4 regions of the Streptomyces sp. BBFR51 genome follow, and region 1 is predicted to be linked to each of the others. Evidence: riboswitches for the same ligand, from Rfam matches in the RefSeq annotation. Region 1 holds a riboswitch; each other region holds the start of a gene.

Evidence for each region. A riboswitch is a leader RNA that binds a small molecule or an ion and turns the genes downstream of it on or off. The one in region 1 is predicted to bind cyclic di-AMP.
Region 2: it holds a riboswitch for cyclic di-AMP, as region 1 does, so the genes downstream of both, ACGH7X_RS29000 (M23 family metallopeptidase) here and ACGH7X_RS22860 (transglycosylase SLT domain-containing protein) in region 1, are expected to answer to the same signal.
Region 3: it holds a riboswitch for cyclic di-AMP, as region 1 does, so the genes downstream of both, ACGH7X_RS33470 (peptidoglycan DD-metalloendopeptidase family protein) here and ACGH7X_RS22860 (transglycosylase SLT domain-containing protein) in region 1, are expected to answer to the same signal.
Region 4: it holds a riboswitch for cyclic di-AMP, as region 1 does, so the genes downstream of both, rpfA (resuscitation-promoting factor protein RpfA) here and ACGH7X_RS22860 (transglycosylase SLT domain-containing protein) in region 1, are expected to answer to the same signal.

Annotation. Positions count from the first base shown of each region.
Region 1 covers NZ_CP172448.1:4,987,317-4,994,875, reverse strand. Annotated here, with positions in the region: gene ACGH7X_RS22875 (ABC transporter ATP-binding protein) at 1-510, opposite strand, end outside; gene ACGH7X_RS22870 (outer membrane lipoprotein carrier protein LolA) at 583-1,824, opposite strand; gene ACGH7X_RS22865 (polyprenyl synthetase family protein) at 2,070-3,080, opposite strand; cyclic di-AMP (ydaO/yuaA leader) riboswitch at 3,794-3,962, shown strand; gene ACGH7X_RS22860 (transglycosylase SLT domain-containing protein) at 3,964-4,455, shown strand; gene ACGH7X_RS22855 (HAD family hydrolase) at 4,462-5,271, opposite strand; gene ACGH7X_RS22850 (GNAT family N-acetyltransferase) at 5,542-6,612, shown strand; gene ACGH7X_RS22845 (glycosyltransferase) at 6,657-7,559, shown strand, end outside.
Region 2 covers NZ_CP172448.1:6,338,641-6,346,199, reverse strand. Annotated here, with positions in the region: gene ACGH7X_RS29010 (HPr family phosphocarrier protein) at 1-42, shown strand, start outside; gene ACGH7X_RS29005 (GntR family transcriptional regulator) at 211-906, opposite strand; gene ACGH7X_RS29000 (M23 family metallopeptidase) at 1,131-1,895, opposite strand; cyclic di-AMP (ydaO/yuaA leader) riboswitch at 1,908-2,072, opposite strand; gene ACGH7X_RS28995 (M16 family metallopeptidase) at 2,264-3,652, opposite strand; gene ACGH7X_RS28990 (M16 family metallopeptidase) at 3,649-4,998, opposite strand; gene ACGH7X_RS28985 (DNA topoisomerase (ATP-hydrolyzing) subunit A) at 5,305-7,559, shown strand, end outside.
Region 3 covers NZ_CP172448.1:7,378,548-7,386,106, reverse strand. Annotated here, with positions in the region: partial or broken gene ACGH7X_RS33505 (IS630 family transposase) at 1-829, opposite strand, end outside; gene ACGH7X_RS33500 (hypothetical protein) at 756-926, shown strand; partial or broken gene ACGH7X_RS33495 (metallophosphoesterase) at 923-1,303, shown strand; partial or broken gene ACGH7X_RS33490 (transposase) at 1,288-1,652, opposite strand; gene ACGH7X_RS33485 (MBL fold metallo-hydrolase) at 1,939-3,174, opposite strand; gene ACGH7X_RS33480 (TetR/AcrR family transcriptional regulator) at 3,321-3,941, shown strand; gene ACGH7X_RS33475 (SGNH/GDSL hydrolase family protein) at 4,024-4,809, opposite strand; gene ACGH7X_RS33470 (peptidoglycan DD-metalloendopeptidase family protein) at 5,049-6,011, opposite strand; cyclic di-AMP (ydaO/yuaA leader) riboswitch at 6,016-6,173, opposite strand; gene ACGH7X_RS33465 (tyrosine-protein phosphatase) at 6,600-7,397, shown strand; gene ACGH7X_RS33460 (DUF6126 family protein) at 7,419-7,538, opposite strand; gene ACGH7X_RS33455 (helix-turn-helix domain-containing protein) at 7,535-7,559, opposite strand, start outside.
Region 4 covers NZ_CP172448.1:3,562,741-3,570,299, reverse strand. Annotated here, with positions in the region: gene pkaE (serine/threonine protein kinase PkaE) at 1-224, shown strand, start outside; gene ACGH7X_RS16140 (SurA N-terminal domain-containing protein) at 372-1,019, shown strand; gene ACGH7X_RS16135 (nucleoside triphosphate pyrophosphohydrolase) at 1,096-2,082, shown strand; gene ACGH7X_RS16130 (cytochrome P450) at 2,088-3,326, opposite strand; gene ACGH7X_RS16125 (transposase) at 3,364-4,185, shown strand; gene ACGH7X_RS16120 (transglycosylase family protein) at 4,310-5,317, shown strand; cyclic di-AMP (ydaO/yuaA leader) riboswitch at 5,501-5,667, shown strand; gene rpfA (resuscitation-promoting factor protein RpfA) at 5,671-6,399, shown strand; gene eno (phosphopyruvate hydratase) at 6,638-7,559, shown strand, end outside.

The sequences.
Region 1 (7,559 bases):
GAGCAGCGCCGCGGCGAGGCCGAGGCGCTGCTTCATGCCGAGCGAGTACGCCTTCGCCTTCTTGCCGGCGGCGGCCGCGAGGCCCACCCGGTCCAGCGCCGTCCCGACGCGCTCGCGCCGGGTGCGCGGGTCGGCGGTGGGGTCGGCGGCGTCGTAGCGGAGCAGGTTGTCGCGGCCGGAGAGGAAGCCGTACAGGGCCGGGCCCTCGATGAGGGCGCCGACCCTGGGCAGTACGGTGCGGGCCGCGCGCGGCATGGGCCGGCCGAGGACCCGGGCGCTGCCCGAGGTGGGCTCGATCAGGCCCATCAGCATGCGGATGGTGGTGGTCTTGCCGGAGCCGTTGGGGCCGAGGAAGCCGAAGACGCTGCCCGCCGGGACGGTCAGGTCCAGACCGTCGACGGCGAGTTGTCCGCCGCGGTAGCGCTTGGTGAGGGCGCGGGTGGCGATGACGGCGTCATCCGCGCTCTCCTGGTCCGGGCGCTCCCGCTCCGTGGCGGACGCTTCGGCCATCGGCTCCCTCTCTTCGTCCTCGTCGCCGTACGCGGTCGCCGTACGCGGTCGCCGTACGGGCCGGTGTACGGCCTACTTCGCGGCGTCGGCCGCCTTCACCAGGGCGTCCTTGGTGACCGCGCCGGCGTAGACCTTGCCGTCGTCCGTGATCAGGGCGTTGACCAGGCGGGTCTTGAAGACCGTGCCCGAGCCGAAGTCGCCCTTGACCTGGTCGCCGAAGGAGCCGAGGAAGCCGCCGAGGTCGCCGAGGTCGCCGCCCGCGGAGGCCGTGGGCAGACCCTGGCCGCCGGTGTCGAAGGTGGCGATCGAGTTCCAGCCCTCGCCGATGACCTCGAGGCCGTCCATCCCCTTGGCGAGGTCGCCCTCGGTCTTGCCTCCGCGCTCCGGGGCCTTGCGCCCGTGCTCCGGGGCCTTGGCCGCCTCGTCGCCCTCGGTGACCTTCGCTCCCTCGGGCGGCGTGAAGTCGAACGTCGACGCGTCCGGCTTCGCGAAGCTGACCTTGGTGAAGCCCGCGTCGACGACGGCGGCGCCGCCGCTCGCCGGGGTCAGCGTGAACTTCAGCGGCGTGCCGGTCTCGGCGTCCACGGCCACGGTGATCGCACCGACCGTGGAACCGTCCTGCTTGGGCTTGACGACCAGCTTGTACGCGTCCCGGCCGGCCACCTGCGCGGTGCCGTCCACGGTCACGGACGTGGTGTCGTCGATCGCCTTGAGCGCCTGGTCGGCGAAGTCCTTCGGGGTGGCCGGCACGTCCTTCTCCGGCCGCTCGGCGCCGTCGGGGGCGGTGGAGTGGTAGACCTCGTTGGACTTGCTGTCGTAGCCCCAGACGTCCTTGCCGTCGTGGATCAGGCTGTACTCCGCGGCGTTCTCCAGCAGGGAGACCTTCTGCCGGTCGGGACCGTCGGCCGCGACCCGCAGGGTGTGGGTGCCGGACACCAGCTCGGTGAGCTTGGCCGAAGGGTCGGCGGCGGAGCCCTCGTCGCCGCCGCCCGAGCCAGGACCTCCGGACATTCCGGACATCAGGCCGCTCTCCAGCCCACCGAGGTCCGGCAGGCCCAGGTCCGTGCTGATCCGCACCGTGCCGGACATCTGCTGGACGTCCGACTTGGCGATCTTCTCGATGAGCTGCTCCGCCGTGACCTTCGGCAGGTCGGGGTCCCCGGAGTCGGCGAGCGCGGGGACGAGCCCGATCGTCGCGGCCGCCACTCCAATCACCGTGACCGGGACGACGTACCGCGCGGCCTTGCGCCGTCCGGCCCGCAGTTCCTCGCCCGCCCCGGCGGTCGTGTTGTCGTCGGAATCGATCGGTGCCATGTGTGCCCTACCTCCGTCGTCGGCGGCGGCTGTCTCGCGACCTCGCACTTGGTGACCCGTGCGCCGCCATTCTCACCCGAATCGGTGAGGATTGGTGTTTTTCCGTGGTGTCCATCTGACCAAATCACCGGAGCGGAATCGTCAGACCGCGGGCTCAACTCCGCCTACTCCTGCGGTATGACACGCGGGGGCGGGGTCTCCCCCGGCCCGTAGGGGTGGGGCACACCATCCGGCGGGCGGGGCGCTCAGCCGGCCCGGTGGACCACCGCGTCGCACAGCTCCACCAGCGCGGCCTTCGCGTCGCACTCCCGCAGCGGGGCCAGCGCCGCCCGGGCGTCCTTGGCGTACCGGACGGTGTCCCGTCGCGCCTGCTCCAGTGCGGGGTGGGCGCGCAGCAGGCGCAGCGCCTCGGCGTGCCGCGCGTCGTCGCTCAGGTCGGAGTCGAGCAGCTCGCACAGCGCGACGTCCTCGGCGAGCCCCAGCCGGGCGGCGCGCTCGCGCAGCCGCAGCACCGGCAGGGTGGGGATGCCTTCACGCAGGTCGGTGCCGGGCGTCTTGCCCGACTCGTGGGAGTCGGAGGCGATGTCCAGGACGTCGTCCGCGAGCTGGAAGGCGACGCCGAGCCGCTCGCCGTACTGGGTCAGTACGTCCACCACCGTCTCGTCGGCGCCGGACATCATCGCGCCGAAACGGCAGGAGACGGCCACCAGCGAGCCCGTCTTGCCGCCCAGCACGTCCAGGTAGTGGTCGACCGGGTCCCGGCCGTCCTGCGGGCCGGCCGTCTCCAGGATCTGACCGGTGACCAGCCGCTCGAACGCGAGGGCCTGGACCCGCACCGCCTCGGGTCCGAGGTCGGCGAGGATCTGCGAGGCGCGGGCGAACAGGAAGTCGCCGGTGAGGACCGCGACCGAGTTGTCCCAGCGGGTGTTCGCGCTGGGCACCCCGCGCCGCACGGCGGCCTCGTCCATCACGTCGTCGTGGTACAGCGTGGCGAGGTGGGTCAGCTCCACGACCACGGCCGAGGGGACGATCCCGGGGGCGTAGCGGTCGCCGAACTGGGCGGAGAGCATCACCAGCAGCGGTCGGAACCGTTTGCCGCCGGCCCGCACCAGGTGCTGGGCGGCCTCCGTGATGAACGGCACCTCGCTTTTGGTTGCCTCAAGCAACCCTTCCTCGACAGCAACCAATCCGGCCTGGACATCGGCTTCCAGAACCTGGTCCCGCACGCTCAGCCCGAACGGCCCGACGACGGTCACGAGGGGTCTCCTGTCTGCTGGTGTCTACTGGCGATTACCTGGTTTGTCGATAGGTCGCTGCCACCACTCAAGTCAGCGTATCCGGTCACGTTTCGATCACCGCTAGCGCCCACCGTTACAGGCCGGTCGGTATCGGATCATGAACGGTATGTTTTTGATCAGGTGATATGAGCAGATTTTGATTGATATCGCCAGAGGGAATGTGCCCCGGAGCGCGAGCGGGCCGGAAGCCGCCACCCAAGATCCCATCACTCCTCCCAACGGCCCGCACTTCGAGAACGTCACCCGCCCGACACGCGCCGGCCCGGCAGACGCGCTACGCGACTCCGCCCCCACTCCACTCCCCCTGCACCCCCGTCCTCCACCTCTCCCCTCACCCCGCTTCCCTCCCCGTCCCATCCGACACCCGAAGCCCTCCCCACCGGAGGTCGGTTGAAGAGCACTTGAGACTAATGCCCGTTTTGCCGCGCTTGTTGAGGCCCGTGAGTTGGCTCACTCCGAACCGCCCTCAGGCAACCCCGCCGCAATCTGTGCCCTCCCTTTGCGCCGCAAGCCAGTTGGGGCTTGGCAACAGCAAAGGATCAAGAGCCCCAAACACCTCAGACCAAGGTCAACAGGCATGTTGGGTGATTCCTGCACTTGTTCCGGACATGTGCTCTCGCATACGTTCCCGGCCTGTCGGGCGGACGCCGAATCCTGCCACCGCCCGGACGCACAGTCATCCACCCAACAAACTCGCAGGCAGGAGCGGGGGACCCAGGTAAGTCGCCGCACCGGTCACCACCGGAGCGGCTCGGGGTGAAGCCGTACCCGTCAGGGCACGGCCGGGCACCTCCCCGCCCGAACCCGACAGCTCACCTCGTAGGCGTAAGGAGAGGGAAACATGTCTGTCAACGGTCAGAACCGTCACGCCCGCACCAGCCGCCTCGCCCGCAAGCTCGCCGTGGCCGGCACCGGTGCCGCGGTGCTCGCGCTGCCGCTCATCGGCGCCACCACGGCCTCCGCGGCCACCCCGGCCGCCACCACCGCCACCACGGCGGCGGCGACCACGTACCCGGACAACCTGGACGGCTGGATCCGGGAGTCGCTCGACATCATGGCGCAGCACGGCATCCCCGGGTCGTACGACGGCATTCACCGCAACATCATGCGGGAGTCGTCCGGCAACCCGCTCGCGATCAACAACTGGGACATCAACGCCGTCAACGGCACCCCGTCCAAGGGCCTGCTCCAGGTGATCGACCCGACCTTCCAGGCGTACCACGTGGAGGGCACCTCCTGGGACCCGTACGACCCGGTCGCCAACATCACCGCGGCCTGCAACTACGCGGCCGACCGCTACGGCTCGATGGACAACGTCTTCAGCGCGTACTGAGCCGTACTAAGAGGTAGCGAAGATCCGCTCGAGGACGACGGCCACGCCGTCGTCCTCGTTCGTGAGGGTGACCTCGTCGGCCACCGCCTTGAGTTCGGGGTGGGCGCCGGCCATGGCGACGCCGTGGGCCGCCCAGTGGAACATGGGGATGTCGTTGGGCATGTCCCCGAAGGCGATCGTCCGCCGCCGCCCCAGGCCCAGGTGCTCGGCGGCCAGTGCCAGTCCGGTCGCCTTGGTGATGCCGCAGGGCTGGAGTTCCACGGTTCCGGGCCCGGACATCGTGACCGTCGCGAGGGAACCGACCACCGCGCGCGCCGTCGCCGCCAACTCGTCGTCGGTCAGCTCGGGGTGGCGCAGCAGCACCTTGCTGATCGGCGTGGCCCACAGCTCGTCGCGCCGCTCGACGCGCACCGCGGGCAGTGTCGGGTGGGGCATCAGGTACCCCGGCTCGATGAGCGTCAGCCCGTCCACGCCGTCCTGGTCGACCGCGGCGTGCACCTGGCCCACCTCGGCCTCGATCTTGCCGAGCGCGGTCTCGGCCAGCTCCCGGTCCAGGGTGACCGACCACAGCATGCGGTGCGCGCCGGCGTCGTACACCTGCGCGCCCTGCCCGCACACCGCGAGCCCCGTGGCGCCGAGGCGGTCGAGCAGGGACCGCACCCGGGGGGCCGGCCGTCCCGTCACCACCAGATGCCGCGCACCGGCCCCGGCCACCCGCTCCAGCGCGGCCAGCGACCGGTCGGAGACGGTGTCGTCGCCGCGGAGCAGCGTGCCGTCCAGGTCGGTCGCGACGAGTGAATATGCGGTGCGGTCCATGATCAGAGAATACGGACACCGCACCCGTCCGACTCACCCGCGACCGCTTCCGAACGAGGACGTAGCGAGTGCGTTCGAACCCGCACGAGGATGCACGAGCGCGCCCGATCATGTCCGAAACCTGGCACATCATCGTCTAAGGCCGGTTAAAGGCCTGTGCACCGGTTGGCAACAAGATGGTCCGCTACCTACCCGCCGGGCGGCCCCCGGGGTACCTTCACTGTTGTTCAGGGGGGACTTGATCGGGGGGTCGGGTTGAACAGCGGACGTGTGCGTGTGCTCAGGCCGGAGGAACTGGGCGAGGGCGAGCGGGCGCACTGGCGCGAGCTGCGCGCCAGGTCGACGGCGCCGCGCAACCCGTTCATGGAACCGGAGTTCACCGACGTCGTGGGCCGGGTACGGCCGCGGGCGCGGGTGGCGGTGGTCCACGACGGCGGTGAGGCGGCCGGCTTCCTGCCCTACGAGCGCGGACCACTGGGCCAGGGCCGGGCGATCGGACTCGGGGTGTCGGACTGCCAGGGCGCGGTACTGCGCCAGGACCTCACCCCGAACCTCCGCGAACTGCTGCGGGCCTGCTCCCTGTCGAGCTTCGCCTTCGACAACCTGGAGGCGCAGCAGGGGCTGTTCGTGCCGCACGCCGCCGACGAGCACACCACCTACGTCATCGACGTGGAGAAGGGCTACGAGGCGTACGAGGACGTACTGCGCGACCGGTCGCCGAAGTTCCTGAAGACCACCCTCGCCAAGGAGCGCAGGCTGGGCCGCCAGGCCGGGGACGTCCGCTTCGTGTTCGACGAGCGCGCTCCGGCCGCGCTGCGCACGCTCATGGAGTGGAAGTCGGCGCAGTACCGCAGGACGGGGCGCCGGGACCGGTTCGCACAGGAGTGGATCACCCGGCTCGTCACCCGGCTCGCCGAGACCCGGGCGCCGCAGTGCACCGGCACGCTGTCCGTGCTCTACGCCGGCGGCCGGCCGGTCGCCGCTCACTTCGGGCTGCGCTCGGCGAAGGTCCTGGCCTGCTGGTTCCCGGCGTACGACCCGGACTTCGCGAAGTACTCGCCGGGACTGGTGCTGCATCTGCGCATGGCCGAGGCCGCGGCCGCCGAGGGCATCGGCCTGCTCGACCTGGGGCGGGGCCCGGCGGAGTACAAGGACTCCCTCAAGACCGGTGAGATGCCCGTGTACGAGGGGGCGGCGACGCGCGTGGGGGCGGGCGCCGCGCTGCACTGGCTCGGCCGCGAACCGGCCCGCCTCGCGCACGGTTTCGTACGCGACCGGCCGCGGCTGGCGTCGCTGGCGGCACGGACGTTGAGGGGCGCGGGCCGGCTGCGCCGGTCATGACGGAGACGACCACCGACGGTGGCAGCCACTAGGGGGGTGGGCGCATGGCCGGTGCGGGGCGTGCGCGAGCGGAGACACGGCGGGAGATCGCGGAGTTCCTCGGCCTCGGGTCGGTGCAGGTGGCCGAGCTGGATCTCGGCGGCGAGGACGCCGGGGGTGCCGATGGCGCCGGGGACGCGGTGCTCAGACCCGGGCCGGGGAGCCCGCCGGTCGCGTCCGGCGCGGTGTTCCTTCTGGTCAGACGGGCGGGCCGGCCCGTCGGCACGCTGGTCGGGCGGGTGCCCGAGGGCGCGGACCCCACCCGGGTGCTCGCCGGACTCGCCCGGCAGCTGCCCCGCGGGGAGCCGCCCGAGTCGCCGACCGAGTCGCCGACCGCAGCGCCGTCCGCACCGCCTTCCGTACCGCCTTCCGTACCGCCGTCCGCCACGGTCGTGGTCGCCACCCGGGAGCGCGCGGGTCCGCTCGCCCGCGCCCTGGACTCGCTGCTCGCGCAGGACCACCCGGACTTCGACGTCGTCGTCGTCGACAACGCGCCCCTGACCGGCGAGACGCGGGACCTGGTGCTGCGCAAGTACGGCGAACGCGTCCGCTACGTGTGCGAACCGGTGCCCGGCCTCGCCGTCGCGCACAACCGGGGTCTCGCCCTCGCGCGGGGCGAGGTGGCCGCCTTCACCGACGACGACGTGGTCGCCGACCCGCGCTGGCTCACCGAACTGACCGCGCCCTTCACCGCCGACCCGCGCCTCGGCTGCACCACCGGACTGATCCTTCCCGCGCGGCTGGGCACCCCCGCCCAGGTCCTGCTGGAGAGCCACGGCGGCTTCGCGAAGGGGTTCACGCCACGGACGTACGACCCGGAGCACCCGCCCGCCGACGAGCCGCTGTTCCCGTTCACCGCGGGCCGCTTCGGCTCCGGCGCCAACATGGCCTTCCGTACGGCGGTGCTG
Region 2 (7,559 bases), 1.4 Mb from region 1:
CTGGTCGCCGAGGGGCTCGAGGAGCTTCCCGAGACCGTCTGACGGACAGCGGAATCGAAAGGCCCGCCCGGACCCACCGGGCGGGCCTTTCGCTTTCCCGATCCGCTTTCCCGATCCGATTGCCCGTTTCTTTGCGGCAGCAGAAAAGGCTCCTTGCGGGCAGCAGAAAAAGGGCCCCGAATTTCCTCCTCTCTGTATACGGCACCCTTGTTAATGGCGCAGGCTCGGCATGTTTACGGGACGTTGCGATTTCCTCACACGGTCCGGCCGCCCGCCGTCGGAGGCGAATCGCAGCCGGTGCGCCGGCGCCGACCGTTCGGTGTGCAGCGTCATGAGCGCCCGCGCGCGATCGCCGTCGCCCCGGGCCACCGCGTCGACGATCGCCCCGTGCTCGGCCCAGTACTCCACCGGCCCGGCCGGCACCTCGACGACGTACATCCAGGCGATCTTGTGCCGCAGCTGGGTCAGCAGCGCGGTCAGCGAGGGGCTGCCGGCCGCCTGGGCGAGGGTCTCGTGGAACCAGCCGCCCAGGGAGCGCAGGTCCTCGAAGGTGCCCTGCCTGGCGCGCTCCTGCCCCAGCCTGACCAGTCCGCGCAACACCTTGAGGTGGGCCTCGGTGCGCCGCCGGGCGGCCCGGGAGGCGCCGAGGGGCTCCAGGAGCGTGCGCGTCTCCAGCAGGTCGGCGGCCTCCTGCTCGGTCGGTTCCGCCACGCACGCGCCCGCGTGCCGCCGGGTCACCACGAAGCCCTCGGCCTCCAGGGTGCGCAGGGCCTCGCGGACGGGGACGCGGGAGACGCCGTAGCGGCGGGCGAGGAGTTCCTCCGTGAGCCGGCTCCCGCGCCCGTGGACGCCCGCGACGATGTCGTCCCGGATCGCCGTACACACCGAATGCGCCGGAATACGCATGCCCGACCTCCGCCTTAATCCCCGTGAAACGTCGACGATTGACGCGTGTTCAGCGACTCTAGGCCAATCAAGCGGATATTCCGACGGCGGGACGGATTTCGTGGATGCCTTTCGGACATGGGGCACCCCCGCCGGAGGACGGAATGCGAAAGCCCCGGCTCGGGAAGCCGGGGCTCTCGGGTGCGCGACGTCCGTGCCGTGACGTCCGTGCCGGGACGTCGGCGTCAGACGTCCACGCCGTGGGAGCGGAGGTAGGCGACGGGGTCCATGTCCGAGCCGTAATCGGGGCTCGTACGGGCCTCGAAGTGCAGGTGCGGTCCGGTGACGTTGCCGGTGGCGCCGGAGAGGCCGATCTGCTGACCGGGCTCGACCGACTGGCCGACCGAGACACCGATGGACGACAGGTGCCCGTACTGCGTGTACGTGCCGTCGTGCATCTTGATCACGACCTGGTTGCCGTACGCCCCGCCCCAGCCGGCCTCGACGACGGTGCCGACGCCGACCGCGTGCACGGAGGTGCCGCTGGAGGCGTGGAAGTCGATGCCGGTGTGGCTGCCGGAGGACCACAGGGAGCTGCCGGCCTGGTACGCGGTGGAGACGTAGGAGGCGGTGATCGGCGCGACGAAGGTGTTGAGGCGCTTGCGCTCCGCCTCCCGCGCGGCGCGCTCCTTGGCCTCGCGCGCCTCCTTGGCCGCCTCGGCCGCCCGCTCGCGGGCCGCCTCCTGGGCCGCCTCGCGGGCCGCGGCGTCCACGGCGGCCTGCTCCTGGGCGACGGCCTGGGCGTCGATCTCGTCGGCTATGGAGTCGCCGATGGTGATGACCGGGGTGATTCCGCTCTGCTCCACCGCGGGCTCGGCGGCGAGCGCCGGAGCCGCGAGGGTGCCGACGACGCCGGTGGTGGCGAGGGCCGCGACACCCGCCGCGCGGGCGGTGGTGCGGTGCACCCGGCCGGTACGGCGGTGCTTCCCGGTGGCGCGCGTGAACGCCATGTAGAGGCTGGTCCTTTCCTTCCCTCTCGCCTACCGGGTTAGCTGACGGGTTCGGAGGTGGAAGGTCTCCTACGGACACCCTCGCCGTGCGCGCGGGCGTCCGATTCACCCCAGGGACTGCGTTGGGTCCCCGGCTCCCCTGGCTCGCGCCGTACGGGGACTCGGCGATGACTGTCCGGTGCCGCGGGTGCGGCGCACTGCCTGACGAACAGCCCGGACGAAGCTAAACGGGGCTGTCTTCAATCCTCAAACGCAACAGGGTTTTTGTAGCGCACGCCACAGGGCAGACAGGCAGCCACTCCCCCAATTCGGACAAACGGTGGCCCTGGTGACACTCCGGTCACCAGGGCCACCGCGCGCGCGTGCCGCTACTCGGCCGCGACCACGGTGACTTCACCGATGCCGAGGGCCTCGACGGGCTCCTTGATCTGCGCCGCGTCACCGACGAGGACGGTCACCAGGCGGTCCACCGGGAAGGCGTTCACGACCGCCGCCGTGGCCTCCACAGTGCCCGTGGCGGCGAGTTGACGGTAGAGCGTCGCCTGGAAGTCGTCGGACAGGTGCTGCTCGACCTGGTCGGCCAGGGTGCTCGCCACGGCCGCCGCCGTCTCGTACTTCAGGGGTGCGACGCCCACCAGGTTCTGCACGGCCACGTCGCGCTCGGCGTCGGTGAGCCCTTCCGCGGCGAGCTTGCGCAGCACCGTCCACAGGTCGTCGAGGGCGGGACCGGTGTTGGGGGTGTCGACGGAGCCGCTGATGGCGAGCATGGCGGCGCCCGTACCGTCCGGCGCGGAACGCAGGACCTGCCCGAACGCCCGTACGCCGTAGGTGTAGCCCTTCTCCTCGCGCAGGACGCGGTCCAGACGCGAGGTGAGGGTGCCGCCGAGACAGTAGGTGCCGAGCACCTGCGCGGGCCACACGCGGTCGTGCCGGTCGGCGCCGGTGCGGCCGATCAGCAGCTGGGTCTGGACGGCGCCGGGGCGGTCCACGATGACGACCCGGCCCCTGTCGTCGGCGGTCACCGGCGGCACGGGGCGCGGCTCGGCGGACGAGCCGGTCCACGCGCCCAGGGTGTCGCCGAGGAGCGCGTTGAGGTCGACGCCGGTGAGGTCGCCGACGACCACGGCGGTGGCCGTGGCGGGACGGACGTGCCTCTCGTAGAAGGCGCGCACGGCCGCGGCGTCGATGCTCGCGACGGTCTCCTCGGAGCCCTGGCGCGGGCGCGACATGCGCGACTGCACCGGGAACAGCTCCTTGGAGAGTTCCTTGGCGGCCCGGCGGGAGGGGTTGGCCAGCTCGTGCGGGATCTCGTCGAGCCGGTTGCGCACCAGCCGTTCGACCTCGCTGTCCGCGAAGGCGGGCGCCCTGAGCGCGTCGGCGACCAGGCCGAGGGCCTTGGCCAGGCGCGAGGCGGGCACCTCCAGGCTCAGCCGGACGCCGGGGTGGTCGGCGTGCGCGTCCAACGTGGCGCCGCAGCGCTCCAGCTCGGCGGCGAAATCCTCGGCGGAGTGCTTGTCGGTGCCCTCGGAGAAGGCGCGCGCCATGATCGTGGCGACGCCGTCGAGACCGGCCGGCTCGGCTTCCAGGGGCGCGTCGAGGTTCACCTCGACCGCGACGACCTGCTGGCCGGGGCGATGGCAGCGCAGCACGGTGAGGCCGTTGTCGAGGCTGCCGCGCTCCGGGGCCGGGAAGGCCCACGGCTTGGGCTCGCCGGCCTGCGGCTGGGCGTGGAATTCCATGGTGGCGAGCTCGCTCACTTGGCCGCCTCCTCGTTCTCGTCGGCGTCGTTCTCGTCGGTGGGGGCGGTGGGCTCGTAGACGAGGACCGCGCGGTTGTCGGGCCGCAGGCGGGCCTTGGCGACCTCCTGAACTTCCTCCGCGGTCACCTCCAGGACCCGCTGTACGGCGGTGAGGGCGAGCTGCGGGTCGCCGAACAGGACGGCGTACCGGCACAGTTCGTCGGCGCGGCCCGCGACCGTGCCCAGCCGGTCCAGCCACTCGCGCTCCAACTGGGCCTGCGCGCGCTCCATCTCCTCGGCCGTGGGGCCCTCCTCGGCGAACCGGGCCAGCTCCTCGTCGACGGCGGCCTCGATGACCGGCACCTCGACGTCACCGGACGTCTTCACGTCCAGCCATCCCAGGGAGGGCGCCCCGGCGAGCCGCAGCAGGCCGAACCCGGCGGCGACGGCCGTGCGGTCGCGGCGTACCAGCCGGTTGTACAGGCGGGACGACTCGCCGCCGCCCAGCACGGTGAGGGCCAGGTCGGCAGCGTCGCTCGCGCGTGTGCCGTCCTCCGGCAGGCGGTAGGCCGCCATCAGGGCACGGGCCGGGACCTCCTCCTCGACGACCTCGCGCAACTGCTCGCCCATGACGTCGGGCAGCGAGCCGTCCCTGGGGGCGGGCTTGCCGTCGTGCGAGGCGATGGAGCCGAAGTACCTCTCGATCCAGGCGAGCGTCCGCTCGGGGTCGATGTCGCCGACGACCGACAGCACCGCGTTGTTCGGCGCGTAGTACGTGCGGAAGAACGCGCGCGCGTCCTCGAGGGTCGCCGCGTCCAGGTCGGCCATCGAGCCGATCGGGGTGTGGTGGTAGGGGTGGCCCTCCGGGTAGGCGAGCGCGGTCATCTTCTCGAAGGCCGTGCCGTAGGGGACGTTGTCGTAGCGCTGGCGGCGTTCGTTCTTGACGACGTCCCGCTGGTTCTCCATGGACTCCTCGTCCAGGGCGGCCAGCAGGGAGCCCATGCGGTCGGCCTCCAGCCAGAGGGCGAGCTCCAGCTGGTGGGCGGGCATGGTCTCGAAGTAGTTGGTCCGCTCGAAGCTGGTGGTGCCGTTGAGGGAGCCGCCGGCGCCCTGCACCAGCTCGAAGTGGCCGTTGCCCTTGACCTGGGCGGAGCCCTGGAACATGAGGTGCTCGAAAAGGTGAGCCAGGCCGGTGCGTCCCTTGACCTCGTGGCGGGAGCCGACGTCGTACCAGAGGCACACCGCCGCGACCGGGGTCAGGTGGTCCTCGGAGAGCACCACGCGCAGGCCGTTGGCCAGGCGGTGCTCGGTCGCTGTCAGGCCGCCGGAGCCTGCCTGGGCTGTGGCCGTGTGACCCATGGGCATGTACATCCCTTCGATCGCGAAATCCTTGGCGGAATCACTGGTGAATCATTGGGCGGAACTGCGGAATTCCACCGATGCTGCCACTGTATGCAAGCGTCCGGGGCGCCGGTGGAGTTCCCGGGCCCGGTACGCCGAGAGCGAGAACGCGGTTGGTGGGCCGCCCGGGTCGAGGGCGTACCCTGCGGGCAGCGCCGGGCCGGGCAGCCGGGCAGCCCGTGACGGGTCCTGGTCGGTCGCTGTCAGTGCCGCAGTCCACAATGGACGGCGTCAGATCACCGTTCACGCTTCAGCAAGGAGCCGGCAGCGATGGCCCGCCGTAGTACGAAGACCCCGCCGCCCGACGACTCGTACGAGGAGAAGATCCTCGACATCGACGTAGTCGACGAGATGCAGGGTTCCTTCCTCGAGTACGCGTACTCGGTCATCTACTCCCGTGCACTGCCGGACGCCCGCGACGGCCTCAAGCCGGTGCACCGCCGCATCGTGTACCAGATGAACGAGATGGGGCTGCGGCCCGAGCGCAGCTATGTGAAGTGCGCCCGCGTCGTCGGCGAGGTCATGGGCAAGCTGCACCCGCACGGCGACGCGTCGATCTACGACGCGCTGGTGCGCATGGCCCAGCCCTTCTCGATGCGCGTGCCCCTGGTGGACGGCCACGGCAACTTCGGTTCGCTGGGCAACGACGACCCGCCGGCCGCCATGCGGTACACCGAGTGCCGCATGGCCGAGGCCACCAGCCTGATGACGGAGTCCATCGACGAGGACACCGTCGACTTCGGCCCCAACTACGACGGCCAGGAGCAGGAGCCGGTGGCACTGCCCGCCGCCTTCCCGAACCTGCTGGTCAACGGCGCCTCGGGCATCGCGGTCGGCATGGCGACGAACATGCCGCCGCACAATCTGCGCGAGGTGATCGCGGCCGCCCGGCACCTGATCCGGTACCCGAACGCCGACCTCGAAGCCCTGATGAAGCACGTTCCGGGCCCCGACCTGCCCACCGGCGGCCGCATCGTCGGCCTGCCCGGCATCCGGGACGCCTACGCGACGGGCCGCGGCACCTTCAAGATCCGCGCGACGGTCACCGTGGACACCGTGACGGCCCGCCGCAAGGGTCTCGTCGTGACCGAGCTGCCCTTCGCGGTCGGCCCGGAGAAGGTGATCGCCAAGATCAAGGACCTGGTGGGCTCGAAGAAGCTCCAGGGCATCGCCGACGTCAAGGACCTCACCGACCGCGAGCACGGGCTGCGTCTGGTCATCGAGATCAAGAACGGCTTCGTGCCCGAGGCGGTCCTGGAGCAGCTCTACAAGCTGACGCCGATGGAGGAGTCCTTCGGCATCAACAACGTCGCCCTGGTGGACGGCCAGCCGCTGACGCTGGGCCTCAAGGAGCTGCTGGAGGTCTATCTCGACCACCGCTTCAACGTCGTCCGACGCCGCAGCGAGTTCCGCCGCAGCAAGAAGCGCGACCGGCTGCATCTGGTGGAGGGCCTGCTCACCGCCCTGGTCGACATCGACGAGGTCATCCGGCTCATTCGCTCCAGCGAGAACTCCGCGCAGGCCAAGCAGCGCCTGATGGAGCGCTTCTCGCTGAGCGACATCCAGACCCAGTACATCCTGGACACCCCGCTGCGCCGACTCACCAAGTACGACCGCATCGAGCTGGAGTCCGAGAAGGACCGGCTGAACGCGGAGATCGAGGAGCTGACCCGCATCCTCGATTCGGACGCGGAGCTGCGCAAGCTGGTCTCCACCGAACTGGCGGCGGTCTCCAAGAAGTTCGGCACCGACCGCCGTACGACGCTGCTGGAGTCGAGCGGCGCCGCCGTCGCCGCCGTGCCGCTCCAGGTGGCGGACGACCCGTGCCGGGTGCTGCTGTCCTCGACGGGCCTGCTGGCCCGCACCGCGAACGACGATCCGCTCGTCACCGAGGCGGGGGCCAAGCGGATCAAGCACGACCTGATCGTCTCGGCGGTGCCGGCCACGGCGCGCGGCGAGGTGGGCGTGGTGACGTCCGCCGGACGGCTGCTGCGGGTGGACGTCGTGGACCTCCCCCAGCTCCCGGAGTCCATGCCGACGCCGAACCTGGCGGGCGGTGCGCCGCTGGCGGAGTTCGTGTCCCTGGAAGACGACGAGGGGGTCGTCTGCCTGACCACGCTGGACGAGTCCTCGCCGGGCCTCGCACTCGGCACGGAACAGGGCGTCGTCAAGCGGGTGGTGCCCGACTTCCCGTCCAACAAGGACGAGTTGGAGGTCATCACCCTCAAGGAGGGCGACCGGATCGTCGGTGGCGCCGAGTTGCGCACGGGTGACGAGGACCTGGTCTTCATCACGGACGACGCGCAGCTCCTGCGCTACCAGGCCTCGCAGGTCCGTCCGCAGGGCCGTCCGGCGGGGGGTGTGGCGGGCGTCAAGCTCACCGACGGCGCCAAGGTCATCTCCTTCACGGCGGTGGACCCGGCCGCGGAGGCGGTGGTCTTCACGGTCGCCGGTTCGCGCGGCACGCTGGACGACTCCGTGCAGACCACGGCCAAGCTGACCCCGTTCGACCAGTATCCGCGCAA
Region 3 (7,559 bases), 2.4 Mb from region 1:
CTGCCGCAGCGGACCGAAGTGCGCCTCGATCGGGTTCGCCCAGGAGGCGTTGGTCGGCGTGAAGCACAGCTCGACCTTGTTCTTCCGGGCCCACCGGCGGACCTTGCTGCCCCTATTGGCGGACAGATTGTCCAGGAACACGTAGATCGGGGCGCCGTCCGGCCGGGCGGCCCGGATCGACTGCAACGCGGCCAGCGATGGAACGGCGCCCTTGCGGCGACGGTTGACACCCCAGAGGGTGTCGTCGCCGACCGAATAGCAGCCGTGGAAGTAGGTGACGCCGTGGGTGCGGTGGAAGGTCGCCGGCAACCGGTCGGGCTTGCCCTCCTTCGCCCAGCACGACCCCGGCGGTGGGACGGATGCCGAGCGGCCCGAACTCGTCGAAGGCGAAGGTGCGGCCGGGGCGCTCGGTCAGCGCGTACTCGATCCGGCCCAGCTTGGCGTCGAAGTCCGGGTCGCTGGATTCCTTCCAGGTCTTGGTCCGCTGGAACGTCACGCCGCGACGGCGGAGCAGGCAGCGCAGGGCCTCGCGGCCGATGCGTATCGGACGGGCGACGTTGCGCCGCAGATGCTCGGCGAGCTTGCGGATCAACCAGCGGGTAAAGGGCTGGCCGAGCTTGGTGGGGCCGGTGATGGCCGTCTCGATGACGAACTCCTCGTCGTCAACGCTCAGTAGGCGGGGACGGCCTCCCGCCCACTGAGGGTCCAAGCAAGCCAACCCGATCTCGTTGAACCGGTGGATCACATCGCGGACGGTGTCCTCGTCCGCCTGCACCAGGTTCGCGATCACCGGGGCGGTGTTCCCGCCCGCGGAACCCAGCAGCATCATCGCCCTGCGGAACCGCACCGTGCTGGTGCTGCCCCGGCGCACGATCCGCTGCAGCTTCTGCCCCTCCTGCTCGGTCAGCCTGCGAATGGAAGCGTGACCGACACCAGCAGCACCCGGCCCGCCGAGGGAGAAGCGCGAGCGCCGCGGCAGAGCCTGCTGCACCGTCTGATGCGCTTCGTCCCCCTGATCGCCCCCGTCCTGCTGTGGGCCGTGCCCTGCTGGGTGCTCCTGCACAGCGGCCAGCACTGGCCGTTGCCCATCACGCTGACTGGAACCGCTCTGTTCGTGCTCGGCATGGCATGCATGCCGCTCGCCATCGTGCGCGGCCACGGCCGACGCCAGCAGGACCGGTCGGCGATCGTCGGTGACACGCTGCTGGGGATTAGTTGGGTCCTGTTCACCTGGTCCGTGCTGCTTGGCGTCCTCCTGCGGCTCGCCCTGACCATTGGCGGCGTCGGCGAGGGTGTCGACCGTCGCATGACGCGGTTGGAGCGCATGCGTCCCAACACCTTGACCGGCAGGCCGGCGGGGATGTGGCCATGCGCGGGGCGTCGAAGACGATAAGGATATTGCGGTCGCCGAAGTGCCAGCGGCCCATCTCGATCAGATCGGTGGCCACCCGGCGGAGGTGGGCGGCCGTGACCTCGGTGACGTCGTCCTCGAGGCCGAGACGGACTGCGTCCAGGAGCTGGCACCAGGACGTCCGGCCCGATTCGAGAGCGGCGACGAACGAGTACGGCCAGCCGGGGATGAACTGGTGCGAGGACCGGCCGCTGCGGCCGTAGACGTGGCAGAACAGGCGGTCCGCGCTGCTCGGCGCGTTCTATGACGGGCCGGTTGCCGGGCCAGCCGGGACTGACACCGGCCGAGCAGTGCGACAGAGCGCTGCCCAGCCAGCCCCCTCCTGCAAGCTCAGCGCTCCACAATGCGCGTTCGGACAACAACCCGTGACGAGCCGTCCGCGAACGGCAAGGGCCTGAAGCGCTGCGCAGTGACTTCGCACTCCAGGCGGGACGCTCCGTCCAAGGCGCGCAGCAAACGATCCTGCTCGTCAGCAGGGAGACGCTCCAGCATCTGGACCATCTCCCTCAGCTCCTGCCCGACCGACGTCACCTCTCCCCCGCGAGGTCGAGATCACCCTTGCTCGTCTCGGCCACGCCTTGAGCGATCCGGGGACGGCGCCACGGGTGCACGATCGGACCGGAGACCGCCCGCCACCACGCCTCCACCGGCAGCTCCCCCGCCGGCTCGAACGGCTCCCCCGGCCGCGGGAATGCCACCGCCTGGCTGACCTCGTCGGCCGCGTCCTTGGTCCACTCCCCCGGCTCCGCCCACGGATGCGGGGCCAGGTTGAACGTCCCCCAGTGGATCGGCAGCAGCACCCCACCCGGAGCGCCTCCCTGCAGGTCAAGGTGGGCCTGCACCCCCTGCGCAGGCGTCATGTGAATGTCTGGCCACATGCCAGGCAGCGGCGTATAGTCCGTGTGGTTCTTGGGCCAGAACTCGGCGTACGCCCCGAGCTGGATCATCGTGGCGTCGAACGGGCCGTGCTCGGCGCCGATGTCCCGGAAGCCGTCGAAGTAGCCCGTGTCCCCGCTGTGGTAGACGCGGTGCTCCTCCCCGGCGACGACCCAGGACGCCCAGAGGGTGTGCTGGGTGTTGCGCAGTCCGCGCCCGCAGAAGTGCCGGGCCGGGGTGGCGGTCAGGGTGAGGCCGCCGACGCGCGTCGACTCGTGCCAGTCCAGCTCGCGCAGCCGGTCGCGGGACACGCCCCAGTGTTCGAGGTGGGCGCCGACGCCCAGCGGCACCGCGAAGAGGGTGTCCGTGCCGGCCAGCGCCTTGATCGTGGGCAGATCGAGGTGGTCGTAGTGGTCGTGGGAGATGACGACGACGTCGACCGGGCCCAGGGCCGCCAGGGGCAGCGGTGCCGGATGCAGCCGCTTGGGGCCGGCGAAGGGGACCGGGGAACAGCGCTCGCCCCACACGGGGTCGAAGAGCACCCGCTGCCCGTCGATCTCGGCGAGCACGCTGGAGTGTCCCATCCAGGTCAGCCGCAGACCCGTGGCGGGCGGCCTGGCGAGGTCGGCGAGGGTGGTGGCGTGCACCGGGATCGGACCCCGCGGGGCACGGCGGAGCCGCGCCTCCTTGTTGAAGTAGATCTTCGCGAACTCCGTGGCCGATCCGGAGGGCCGGGTACGGGCGGTGCCGCCGGGGTTCTGGAAGACGCCGTCGCGGAAGTTCGGCGATCTGCGGATGCGCGCCATGCGCTCACCGCTCGGGTCCGCGCCGAAGGCCGCGGGCAGCGGCACGCGAAGCCCGGGACTCGGGGAACGGAAACCGGCCACGGTACCTCCAGGTGGAGTGGTTCAGGCTCTCATTGTCGTCTCGTCCTACGTCACCTCGAACGACGGATGCCACATCCGTGTTCCCGGTCCTCCGCGGCCGAAGAGGGCGCCACCGCACGTCCGAGGGCCTGTATAGGGTGACGTGCGTGGTGAGAGTCCGGTTGAGCGTGACCCAGCGGCGCGAGGAATTGCTCCGCGCGGCCATCGAGCAGATATCGGCGCGGGGCGTGGCGGCGCTGCGGATCGCCGACGTGGCCGCCACGCTCGGTGTCAGCAACGCCCTGGTGCTCTACCACTTCTCCACGAAGGAGAGGCTGGTCGCCGCCGCGTTCACCCACGCCGCCGAGGACGACCTCGCCCATCTGCGCAAGCTGCTCGGCCGCCGTACGTCGGCGCTGCGCCGGCTGCGCGCGGCCGTGCGCTGGTACGCCCCCACCGGTCAGGCCAAGGGCTGGCGGCTGTGGATCGAGGGCTGGGCGGTGTCGCTGCGCGAGCCCGCGCTGCGGGAGGTCACGCGGGAGCTGGACCGCCAGTGGAAGGCGGCGATCGCCGAGGTCATCGCCGAGGGCGTGGCCGCCGGTGAGTTCCCGTGCGCCGAGCCCGAGGGCGCCGCCCTGCGGCTGACGGCCCTGCTCGACGGGCTGGCGGTGCAGCTCACGTCGTACGCGGGCACGGTGTCGCGGGCACGGGCACAGGAGTGGATGGACGAGGCGCTGGCCCGGGAACTGGGCCTGGAGCGAACGGCCTTGACGCCCACGAGGCGCTAGCCCCGCCGCACGCCGGCCGTTCGCTCCCCGCGCACGCCGGCCGTTCACTCCCCACTGGACACCGGCCGTTCGCTCCCCGCTCTCAGGCCACCGCGGCGATCCGCGTCTTGATGTCGTCCGGCGACAGCGTCCCCTTGGCCGTCACGTGGTCGCCCGACGACTCGCCCCGCAGCCGGCGTCCGATCCACGGCACCAGGTACTCGCGTGCCCAGTGCACGTCGTCGCGCCGGACGTCCAGCGTGCCGCGCGGCGGCAGGGGCGGCCAGGGCTGGTCCGGGTCGGCCGGGACGCGCAGGCCGAGGGCCTGTCCCGCGCGCAGCGCCACGCGCGTGTGGCCCTCGGGCGAGAGATGCAGCCGGTCGGCGTCCCACGCCCTGCGGTCCTGGACGCTCCTGAGCGACCACAGGTCGAGCACCGGACAGCCGTACCGGTCGGCGATGGCACGCACGTGCCCGTTGTACGTGGCGATCTTGCCGCGCAGATGCTTGAGGACGGGCACGCCACGGGTGTCGAACCCGGTGGTCACCAGTACGGTGCCGGCCGCCGCGGTCAGCGCGGCCACCGCCAGTTCGAACCGCTGGGCCACCTCGTCCGGGTCGGTCCCGGGCCGGATGATGTCGTTGCCGCCCGCCGCGAACGAGACCAGGTCCGGGGCGAGTGCAACGACCCCGGGGACCTGTTCCGCCACGATCTGGTCGAGCAGCCTGCCGCGCACGGCGAGGTTGGTGTACGTGAAGTCGCCCTCGGGGCGCCGGTCCGCGAGCAGTACGGCGAGTCGGTCGGCCCAGCCGACGAACGCCCCGTCGGGGCCGGAATCGCCGACGCCCTCGGTGAAGCTGTCCCCCACCGCCACGTACGACCCGATCACTGCTCTGCTGTCACTCTTCGAATCGTCTGCCACATCGGCCCATGATTCACCGTGGAATGTGACCTACGCGACCGTAGGAAGGGATTGACGGGCGGTGAGAAAAGCCACGCCTAAAGTGTTCGTCAATTCCGGAATACACCGAAGGCCGGACCCGGGGATCGGGGTCCGGCCTTCGGTGGCGCGGGGACCGCGCCGAAACGCCGTCAGGTCGTCAGCTCGTCAGCGCTTGTCGGCGCTCGTCAGACGGAGACGCCGTGCGAGCGCAGGAACGCGATCGGGTCGACGTCCGAGCCGTAGTCCGGCGTGGTGCGGATCTCGAAGTGCAGGTGCGGGCCGGTCACGTTGCCGGTGGCACCCGAGAGGCCGACCTGCTGGCCCGCCGTCACCGACTGGCCGGCGGAGACGGAGAGCGAGGAGAGGTGGGCGTACTGGGCGTAGTGGCCGTCGGAGAGCTGGATGACGACCTGGTTGCCGTACGCGCCGCCCCAGCCGGCGGAGACGACGGTGCCCGCGCCGACGGCCTTGAGCGAGGTGCCGGTCGGGACGACGAAGTCCGTGCCGGTGTGGTAGCCGCTGGACCACATGCTGCCGGACTGGTGGTACGGGGTACCGACGGTGCCGCCCGCGACGGGGGAGGTGTAGCCGCTGCTGCTGTCGGCGGACTGGGTGCCGGTGTCCGAGGAGCCGGCGGAGTCCGAGGAGGAGGCCTTGTCGGCGTCCGTCGACTTCTCGGACGACTGGGAGGCGGACTTCTCGGCCTTGGCGGGCTTCTCGGCGGCCGGCTTCTCCGACTTGGCGGAGGAGGGGGCCGAGGACTCGGCGGCCTGGCCGCCGATCGAGAGCTTCAGGCCGGGGTGGATCAGCGACGGGTCGGAGCCGACGGCCTCGCGGTTGTCCGAGTAGAGCTTCTTCCAGCCGCCGTCCACGTCCTGGTCGTCGGCGATCTTCGAAAGGTAGTCACCGCTCTTCACGGTGTACGTCCGCGAATCCGAGTTCTTCTCTGAAGCGCTCGCGGCGGACTTCTTGGCCGACGTCGCAATGGACTGCACGGCCTGCTCGGAAACGGAGTGGGCGGGGGCGGCGTTGGCCCCGGCGGCACCCATCAGCGGGAGCGCGAGCGCGGCCCCACCGGTTCCGGCGACGGCGATGGTGCGGGTCAGGCGCATGGCCCTGGTACGGCGGTGCTTACCCTTCGCGGGCATGGCGAATTCCTCTCCGGCGCCTGCGAGGTGAGCTGTCGGGTGCGGGCTGGAGATGCCCGGCCGCGCCGAAACGCGGCTTTACCCCAAGCCGTTCCGGGAACCGGAACAGGCAGTTGTACCTGTGGGTCCCCCGCTCCTGCCGTGTACGGGTGGTGGATGAGTGCGGGCTCCGGTCGGCGGCAGGATTAGGCGTCCGTCCGGATCGGTGGTGAACGTAAGGGACCAAGACGCACGTGGACAAGCGAGGGGTTCCGTCGACCGGTGTTCCGATTGATCCTTTGAGGGAAAACCCGGTAACCCTGCGTCGATTTCCGCGGCACTCTTTTCCCTAAAGGCCCTTGAGAAGCAGCTGAATTACGTGAACATGACGGGCAACGCACGGTCACGGATATGACGCTGCTCACGCGCCGCTTCCCCACCTACCGCCATTTCAGGCCCAGTTGTCATCAAGACACCAATTCGGACAGAAGGCTCTTATCATCTCGCAATACCTCTTTTGAAAGCGCCTTTCGGGCACAGGTGATGCCGTATCGTCGAGTGGTGCCCGCAGGCGAGCAGCGTCGGCGGCGCTCAGTGGGAGGAGCCCCTGTGACGCAGCAGGTCCCGTCGACCGAACCCGAGCTGACCGGTGTGCGCAACTTCCGGGACGTGGGCGGACTGCCGACCGTGGACGGGCGGCGGGTGCGGCAGGGGGTGCTGTTCCGCAGCGGCCACCTGGCGCACGCCACCGGGGAGGACGCCGCGTTCCTGGCCTCGCTGGGCCTGCACACGATCTTCGACTTCCGCAACGCGGCCGACCAGAAGCTCGACGGTCCGGACGTCGAGCTGCCGGGCGTGCGCAATGTGAACCTGCCGCTGAGCGATCCGGCCGACGGCGCCGAGTTCTGGAAGATGGTCCGCGACGGGGACCTCGACCAGCTGCGCGAGATCCTGGCCGGTGACAAGGGCGCCGACCGGATGATCGGCTCCTACCGCATGATCGTCAAGGAGCGCACGGCGGAGCACTCCCGGATCCTGCACGCGCTCGCCGAGGACAGCGTCCCCGCGCTGATGCACTGCGCCGCCGGCAAGGACCGCGCCGGACTGTCGATCGCGATCACCCTGCTCGCGCTGGGCGTCGAGCGCGACGCCGTCGTCGAGGACTACCTGAAGTCGAACGCCGCGCACCGCCGCTACAAGGTGCGCCGCAGCGGCACCACCGCCTCGGCCTACTCCCCCGAGGTCATGGAGCTGCTCAGCCCCCTGTTCGACGCGCGCGCCGAGTACCTGGCGGCGGCCTTCGAGACCGTCGAGGAGACGTGGGGCGGGGTCGACGCCTACCTGGAGAAGGGCCTGGGGCTCGCCCCCGAAACCCGGGAGCGGCTGCGCGAGCGGATGCTGGACTGAGCCACCCGCTCGCGGACGGCGCTACTTGGCCCCCACCTCGAACAGCAGGTAGAGGAAGCCGCCGAAGACGTGCCCCAGCGCGATGTAGATGAGCAGTCGCACCCACAGGGCGCGCGGGAACTTCTCCTGCATGGTGCTCATGGCATCTCTCCGGGGGTCGGC
Region 4 (7,559 bases), 1.4 Mb from region 1:
TGCTGCCGTACTACGAGAACCAGTACGTGGCCGGCGACCCCGACCTCGCCCACGACGTCCGCCGCCGCATCGGGCACCTGCTCCTCGCCCTCGGCGACCGCGCCGCCGCGCACGAGACGCTGGCCCGGCTGCTGCACGACGTGGAGCGCGTCCACGGACCCGGTCATCCCCTCGCGGCCGAGATCCGGCGCACCCTCCAGTGGCTCGGCCAGGTACGCGGCTGAGGGCCGTCACTCGCGCGGGACGGTGAGGCGGTGCCCGAAGTCCTGGTGAATCGTTGGTCCAATGGGTTGGCCAGAGCCGGGCCACTGCCTAACATCGATCACCGCAAGACCTTGTGCACCGACGCACAATCTCCTCGGGAGGTTTCCTTGCCCCGCCGCCGTCGTTCCGCGCTCCTCCTCACCGCCGCGATCGTCGCCGCGGCACCCCTGCTCGCCGCCTGCGGCAACGACGCGCATCCGGGCGCGGCAGCCGTCGTCGGCGACCAGCGCATCACCGTCTCCCAGCTGGAGAACCGCGTGGACGAGGTGCGCGAGGCCCAGCGCGCCGCCGTCCCGGACGACGCCCAGTACCAGCAGGTCGTCGCCAAGACCGGCACCCTCACCCGCGACACCCTGCACGGCATGGTCCTCGACCAGGTCCTGCACCGCGCCGCCCAGGACGCCGGGGTGAGCGTCAGCCGCAAGGAAGTGCAGCAGATGCGCGGCGGCCTGGAGGAGCAGGCGGGCGGCCCGAAGCAGCTGGAGACGGTCTGGCTCCAGCAGTACGGCGTCGCCCCCGAGCGCCTCGACGAGAACCTCCGTCTCCAGCTCGAGGCCCAGAAGCTCGCCCAGAGCCTCGGCACCGACACCAGCAGGCCCGAGTTCTGGCAGGCCCTGTCCAAGGCCTCCGAGAAGCTCGACGTCGACCTCAACCCGCGCTACGGCGCCTGGGACGTCCAGAACAGCAGCCGCGTCGACACCAAGGTGCCGTGGCTGCGCGAGGTCACGTCGCCAGAGACCCAGCAGCCGGCGTAACGCTCCTGCCGGTCCCGCGTGCGGCCCCCTGTGGACAACTCGGGGGGCCGTCGGCAGCGTGCGTTAGGTTCGGGGAGTGAACGCAACCACCGCCGACGCGACCACCGCGGACCCGGGCCGCATCGTCCTGCTCACCACCAGCCACCGCGTCGCCCCGGGCCTGCTGTCCTGGCCCGCCTGGCAGGCCCTGCGCACCGCCGACCGCGTGCTGTGCGCCGACGGAGCCCACCCGCAGCTGCCGTATCTGCGCGAGGCGGGCATCCGGGTCGACGAGGCCGCCCCGGCCGCCGAGGAGCTGGTGGACGCCTGCGCCGGCGGCCGCACCGCGGTGGTCGTCGCGACCGGCGAGGGCGACCCCGCGCTCACCGACGGCCTGGCCCGCCTCGCCGGCTCCGGCCGCGTCCACATGCCCGACCTCGAACTGCTCCCCGCCTCCTACGACCTGCCGGGCGCCCGCCTCCTCGACCTCGTCCAGGTCATGGACCGCATCCGCCTCGAATGCCCGTGGTCGTCCCAGCGCACCCACAAGGGGCTGGCCAAGTACGCCATCGAGGAGGCGTACGAACTCGTCGAGGCCATCGAGGACGGCGACCGCGAGGAACTGCGCGAGGAGTTGGGCGACGTACTCCTCCAGGTCGTCTTCCACGCCCGCATCGCGGAGGAGGACCCCGACGCCCCGTTCTCCGTCGACGACGTGGCCGGCACCATCGTCGCCAAACTGATCCACCGCCACCCCCACGTCTTCGGCGACGAGACGGCCTCCACCCCGGAGGAGGTCCGCGAGCACTGGCTGCGCACCAAGGCCGCCGAGAAGCAGCGCACCTCGGTCACCGAAGGCGTCCCCCTCGGCCAGCCCGGCCTCGCCCTCGCCGCCAAGCTCGCCTCCCGCGTCCGCACGGCCGGTCTCCGGGTGCCGCTGCCCACCGGCGAGGGCGTCGGCTACGACCTCCTGGCCCTCGCGGCCCGCGCCGAGGCCGAGGGCACCGACCCGGAAGCGGCCCTGAGAGCGGCCGCCCGGACGTACCGGGACGCGATCAGGCAGGTCGAGGCCGCCGGGGGATGAGCCGGTCAGACAGCGGTGAACCGAACCGGGAGGTCACGCAACCCTCGCATGATGAGCCCGCCTCGCCAGCGCAGGTCATCAGGATCGGCCGCCGGCTGGAGGTCGGGAAGGCGTCGTAGCAGGGTCTCCAGAGCCGTACGGCCTTCCAGGCGGGCGAGAGGCGCGCCGAGACAGTAGTGGATGCCGTGTCCGTATCCGAGGTGCTGGCTGTCACGACGGCTCAGGTCGAGGGTGTCCGGTTCGCCGAAGCGCGCCGGGTCACGGTTCGCGGCTGCGAGGACTACGAGTACGGGGTCGCCCGGGGCGATGCGCTGTTGCCCGATGACGAGTGGTTCAGTGGCGAAGCGCCAGGTGGCCAGTTCCACAGGCCCGTCGTAGCGGAGCAGTTCCTCGACGCCGCTGTCCAGCAACGCCGTTTCACCCCGCTGGATCGATTCCTGCAGCCGAGCTCGTTCCCGAGGGTGCCGCATTAGGGTGTGCACGCCATTACCGATGAGGTTGATGGTGGTCTCGAAACCTGCGAACAGAAGCACGAAGCACATCGCGGCGGCCTCGTTCTCGGTGAGGTGCTCGCCATGGTCGGAGGCCCGGATCAGGCCCGAGATCAGATCGTCGCCGAGGTCGTCGCGCTTACGGTGGATGAGCTCGCCGAGGTAGGCGCGAATCTTCTTGACAGAGCGTGCCACGCCGCCACGCTGTCCCCCACCATGGCGGATCATCATGCCTGCCCAGTCGCGCAGGTCGTCCTGGTCCTCGCGAGGAACGCCCAGCAGCTCACAGATCGCGTAGATGGGGAGAGGGAACGCGAAGTCGTGGATGAGATCTGCCTCGCCCTGTGAGGCGAAACGGTCGATGAGGTCGTCCGTCAACTCCTGCACGCGGGGGCCGAATTCCGCGATGCGCCGTGGAGTGAACGCTTTGGAGACGAGGCGGCGCAGGCGCGTGTGGTCCGGCGGGTCGATATTGAGCAGGTGCGTCATGAGATTGGCGCTGCGCTCACCTGGAATGCCGGTCTTGTTCTTCCCTCCGGCGTCTTCGGCGTGATGTTCCGGATTCTTCGAAAGCCGACCGTCGGCGAGAGCCTCGCGCGCGTCGCTGTAGCGGGTCACCAGCCATGCCTCGACCCCGCTGGGCAGTCTGGTCCAGTGGACGGGGGAGTGCCGACGCAGCCAGGCATAGGCCGGATACGGGTCGGTGGCGAACTCCCAGGTGAAGAGTTCGGGGGCGGTGTTCGGGTCGTTCACGTTACGACCGTAACGGGATCGCGCGATCCCCGTGCCCGTGACGACGGAGAGAAGAACCGATTCCGCGACCCGGGACAAGCTGAACCTCTACCCCGGTGACATCGAAAAGCAGCGTGAGCGCGTGGCTCGCTTCACGGACGCGCTCCAGGAGAAGGAGGCGGGCCTGGCTCGCGCCACTACGACTTTGGCCGCATCCGGCCTTGACCAGGCCGTGAGGGACGCGGCCCTACGGCAGCTCGCGGAAGACGTACAAAGCGCCAGGGCGATGCTTGCCACGGGGCGTCAGGTGCTCGCGGGCCAGGAGGCCGCAGCAGTCGCCGTCCGAACCGCCCTTTCCTTGGCCCAGGCTGTCAGGGGAGCACCTCACGTCGAGCTGGCCGACATGGGAGCGGTGATCGGTCTTTTGGACATCACTGTGAAGCCGCTCGGAGAGGTGCGGAAGCGTTCTGGGGTCAAGTGCAAGGTGACGGCGTGGCATGAGCGGACCGGAACGCCGATCCCAGCCGCGGTGGCGGAGTCGGAATGGCCGGTTGTCGAGGAGCTCATGACTGCCTACTTCGCGCGCCGCCAGTTCGTCCGTGGAGCCGTGGACGTCCGGACCCAGCTGAACGGGGCTCTGCACCGGTTGCGTACAGGCTGTCTCTGGGACGAGCTTCCTGAGTGCTACGGCACCTGGCAGCTCGCCAAGGAGCGGCAGAACACCTGGTTCAAGAAGGGATTCTGGGCCGTTCTGATGGACGAGCTGAATCGGCGGGGGGAGACCACACCGGTTCGGTGTGAGCCGCAAGCGCCGCCGCTCGAGGTCACAGGGGCAATCGCACCTGGGACGTTCAAACATGACACGCGCTCAACTCTGTGATCTTCACGTGATCTGTGCGGCATGAACTTGTGACAAGCGATCATCTGCCTATACGTTCACGGATCAGTGTGGCGATGAGCATCACGCGCCGCGCGGTCCCCGTCGTCTTGTGAAAGGTCGTCGCATGCTCTCCGGGAACGGTCGTCACCGCCGCCCCCGCCAGGCTCCCGCCCTGGTCGTCGCCGCCGGAGTGACCGGCTCCGCCATCGCGATCCCGCTGCTCGGCGCCACCGGCGCCCACGCGGCCGACGCGGCGAACTGGGACCAGGTCGCCCAGTGCGAGACCGGCGGCGCCTGGAGCCAGAACAGTGGCAACGGGTACTACGGCGGCCTGCAGCTGTCCCAGGAGGCCTGGGAGCAGTACGGCGGCCTGGAGTACGCCGCCAGTGCCGACCAGGCCAGTCGCTCCCAGCAGATAAGGATCGCCGAGAAGCTGCACGCGGACCAGGGCATCGCGGCCTGGCCGACCTGCGGCCTGCTCGCGGGCATGGGCAACGACTCGGGGCTCACGGACAGCGGCTCGGACACGGCCGGCGACGGCGCGTCGCGGGGTTCGGACGCCTCGGGGCAGACGGACACGTCCAAGTCGTCCGAATCGCCCGCCACCACGGAGAAGCCCGAGTCGTCCCGGGGGTCCGGGTCGCCCGCTCCGTCCGGCTCGACCGAGGCGCCGGAGTCGACTTCCAAAGCACCCTCTTCATCCCCTTCGCCCTCTTCCTCACCCTCCTCGTCCGCTTCTGACGCCCCGTCCGACGACGCGGACCAAACCGCCAAGCCGGGCACATCGCCCGAAACCGACTCCTCGGCGAGTGCCGAACCGCAGGGCACCGACGGCTCGTCCGGCGCGGGCCGGCATCGCGGCGGCAGTGCGGACGAGGGCACGGCGCAGAGGGGCCTCACGGACGGCACGGCAGGACGGCACGCCTTGACTGACGGCGAGTCGCGGGAGGCGGACGGAGGCTCGTACATCGTCCGCTCCGGCGACAACCTGTGGGCCATCGCCGACTCCCTTGGCGTCGACGGCGGATGGCGTGCGCTGTACGCCGACAACGAGCGGGTCGTCGGCCAGGACCCCGACCGCATCCTGCCCGGTCAGACGCTCACGGTAGCGGGCGAATCGGGCCATAAGTAGAGGGAGTTCGCGTCACGGTTAGAGGCTGTATGTCCGTTTTGGATCTCGTGAGAGATAGGTCTCAGAAGCCGTGATCGTCTTTGAAAATCCGCGGAGCGCGTGTCTACGGTCATGACCGCTCGCCATCGCGGGCCCCGACAGCCGCAACGCCGAATCCTGCCAGCGGCCGTACGGGAACAGTCGTCGCGTCAAGCGCCGAAGGCAGGAGCGGGGGACCCAAGGTAAGTGCCGCACCGGGCAGTTGAGCCGGAGCGGCTAGGGGTGAAGCCGAGTTCCGTGAGGAACCCGGCCGGGCAACTCAACCGGCCCGAACCCGACAGCTCACCTCGCAGGCGTCGGTGAGGGGATCAACCATGCTGTTTTCCGGCAAGGGCAAGCACCGTCGCCCGTCCAAGGCCACCCGTGTCATCGCCGTCGCCGGCGTCACCGGTGCCGCCGTCGCCGCCCCGCTGATGGCGGCCGGCAACGCCTCCGCCGCCACCGCGTCCGAGTGGGACGCCGTCGCCCAGTGCGAGTCCGGCGGCAACTGGTCCATCAACACCGGCAACGGTTACTACGGCGGTCTGCAGTTCTCCAGCTCCACCTGGGCCGCCTACGGCGGTACGCAGTACGCCTCGTCCGCCGACCAGGCGAGCAAGACGCAGCAGATCGAGATCGCCGAGAAGGTGCTCGCGGGCCAGGGCAAGGGTGCCTGGCCGGTCTGCGGCACCGGCCTGTCGGGCGCCGCGTACAGCGGTGGCGGTTCGCAGGACAGCGGCTCCAGCAGCTCCGAGGGCTCGCAGAGCCAGAGCAGCGGCTCCACCGCCGAGCGCTCCACCGAGCAGAAGGCCTCCCGCTCCTCCGAGCGCCCGGCCGCCGAGCCGAAGGCCGAGAAGCCCGCCAAGAAGACCGTCACCACCCCGACCGGCAAGAAGGTCGAGAAGGGCGACGGCGAGTACAAGGTCGTCAAGGGCGACACCCTCAGCTCCATAGCCGAGAAGCACGACGTCGAGGGCGGCTGGGCGAAGCTGTTCAAGCTGAACGGCGACATCGTCGACGACGCCGACCTGATCTACCCGGGCCAGCAGCTGCACCTCAAGTAAGCGGCAGCGGCTCCCGCGACTCCCGCCCCGGTGCGTGTTCCCCCGTACGCACCGGGGCGGGACTTTTCGCGTTCCGCGTTTGTTCCGTTCGGAAACAATTTACTCTCGGTTCTGTCCAGCGGGTGGGCGATCGGCTGGCCGATCGCCCGGAGCCGGTTAGGCTCGGTCCCGCAGAGCCGCTGCGGTCCTGTGGACCCGCGCGTCACACCGAAGCGTCACATTGAAGAAGGAGATGCTCGTGCCGTCCATCGACGTCGTCGTAGCCCGGGAAATCCTGGACTCCCGAGGCAACCCCACGGTCGAGGTCGAGGTCGGCCTCGACGACGGCAGCACCGGTCGTGCCGCCGTTCCGTCCGGCGCCTCCACCGGTGCCTTCGAGGCCGTCGAACTCCGTGACGGCGACCCGAGCCGTTACCTCGGCAAGGGTGTCGAGAAGGCCGTCCTCGCCGTCATCGAGCAGATCGGCCCGGAGCTGGTCGGGTACGACGCCACCGAGCAGCGCCTGATCGACCAGGCCATGTCCGACCTGGACGCGACCGACAACAAGGGCTCGCTCGGCGCCAACGCCATCCTCGGCGTCTCCCTCGCCGTCGCCCACGCCGCCTCCGAGGCCAGCGACCTGCCGCTCTTCCGCTACCTGGGCGGCCCCAACGCGCACCTGCTGCCGGTGCCGATGATGAACATCCTGAACGGCGGCTCGCACGCCGACTCCAACGTGGACATCCAGGAGTTCATGATCGCCCCGATCGGCGCGGAGTCCTTCTCCGAGGCCCTGCGCTGGGGCGCCGAGGTCTACCACACGCTGAAGAAGGTCCTGAAGAACAAGGGCCTGGCCACCGGCCTCGGCGACGAGGGCGGCTTCGCGCCGAACCTCGGCTCCAACCGCGACGCCCTCGACCTCATCCTCGAGGCGATCAAGGAGGCCGGCTACACCCCCGGCGAGCAGATCGCCCTCGCGCTCGACGTCGCCGCGTCCGAGTTCTACAAGGACGGCTCCTACACCTTCGAGGGCAAGACCCGCACCGCCGCCGAGATGACCGAGTACTACGCCGAGCTGGTCGAGGCGTACCCGCTGGTCTCCATCGAGGACCCGCTGTTCGAGGACGACTGGGACGGCTGGAAGGTCCTCACCGACCAGCTCGGCGACAAGGTCCAGATCG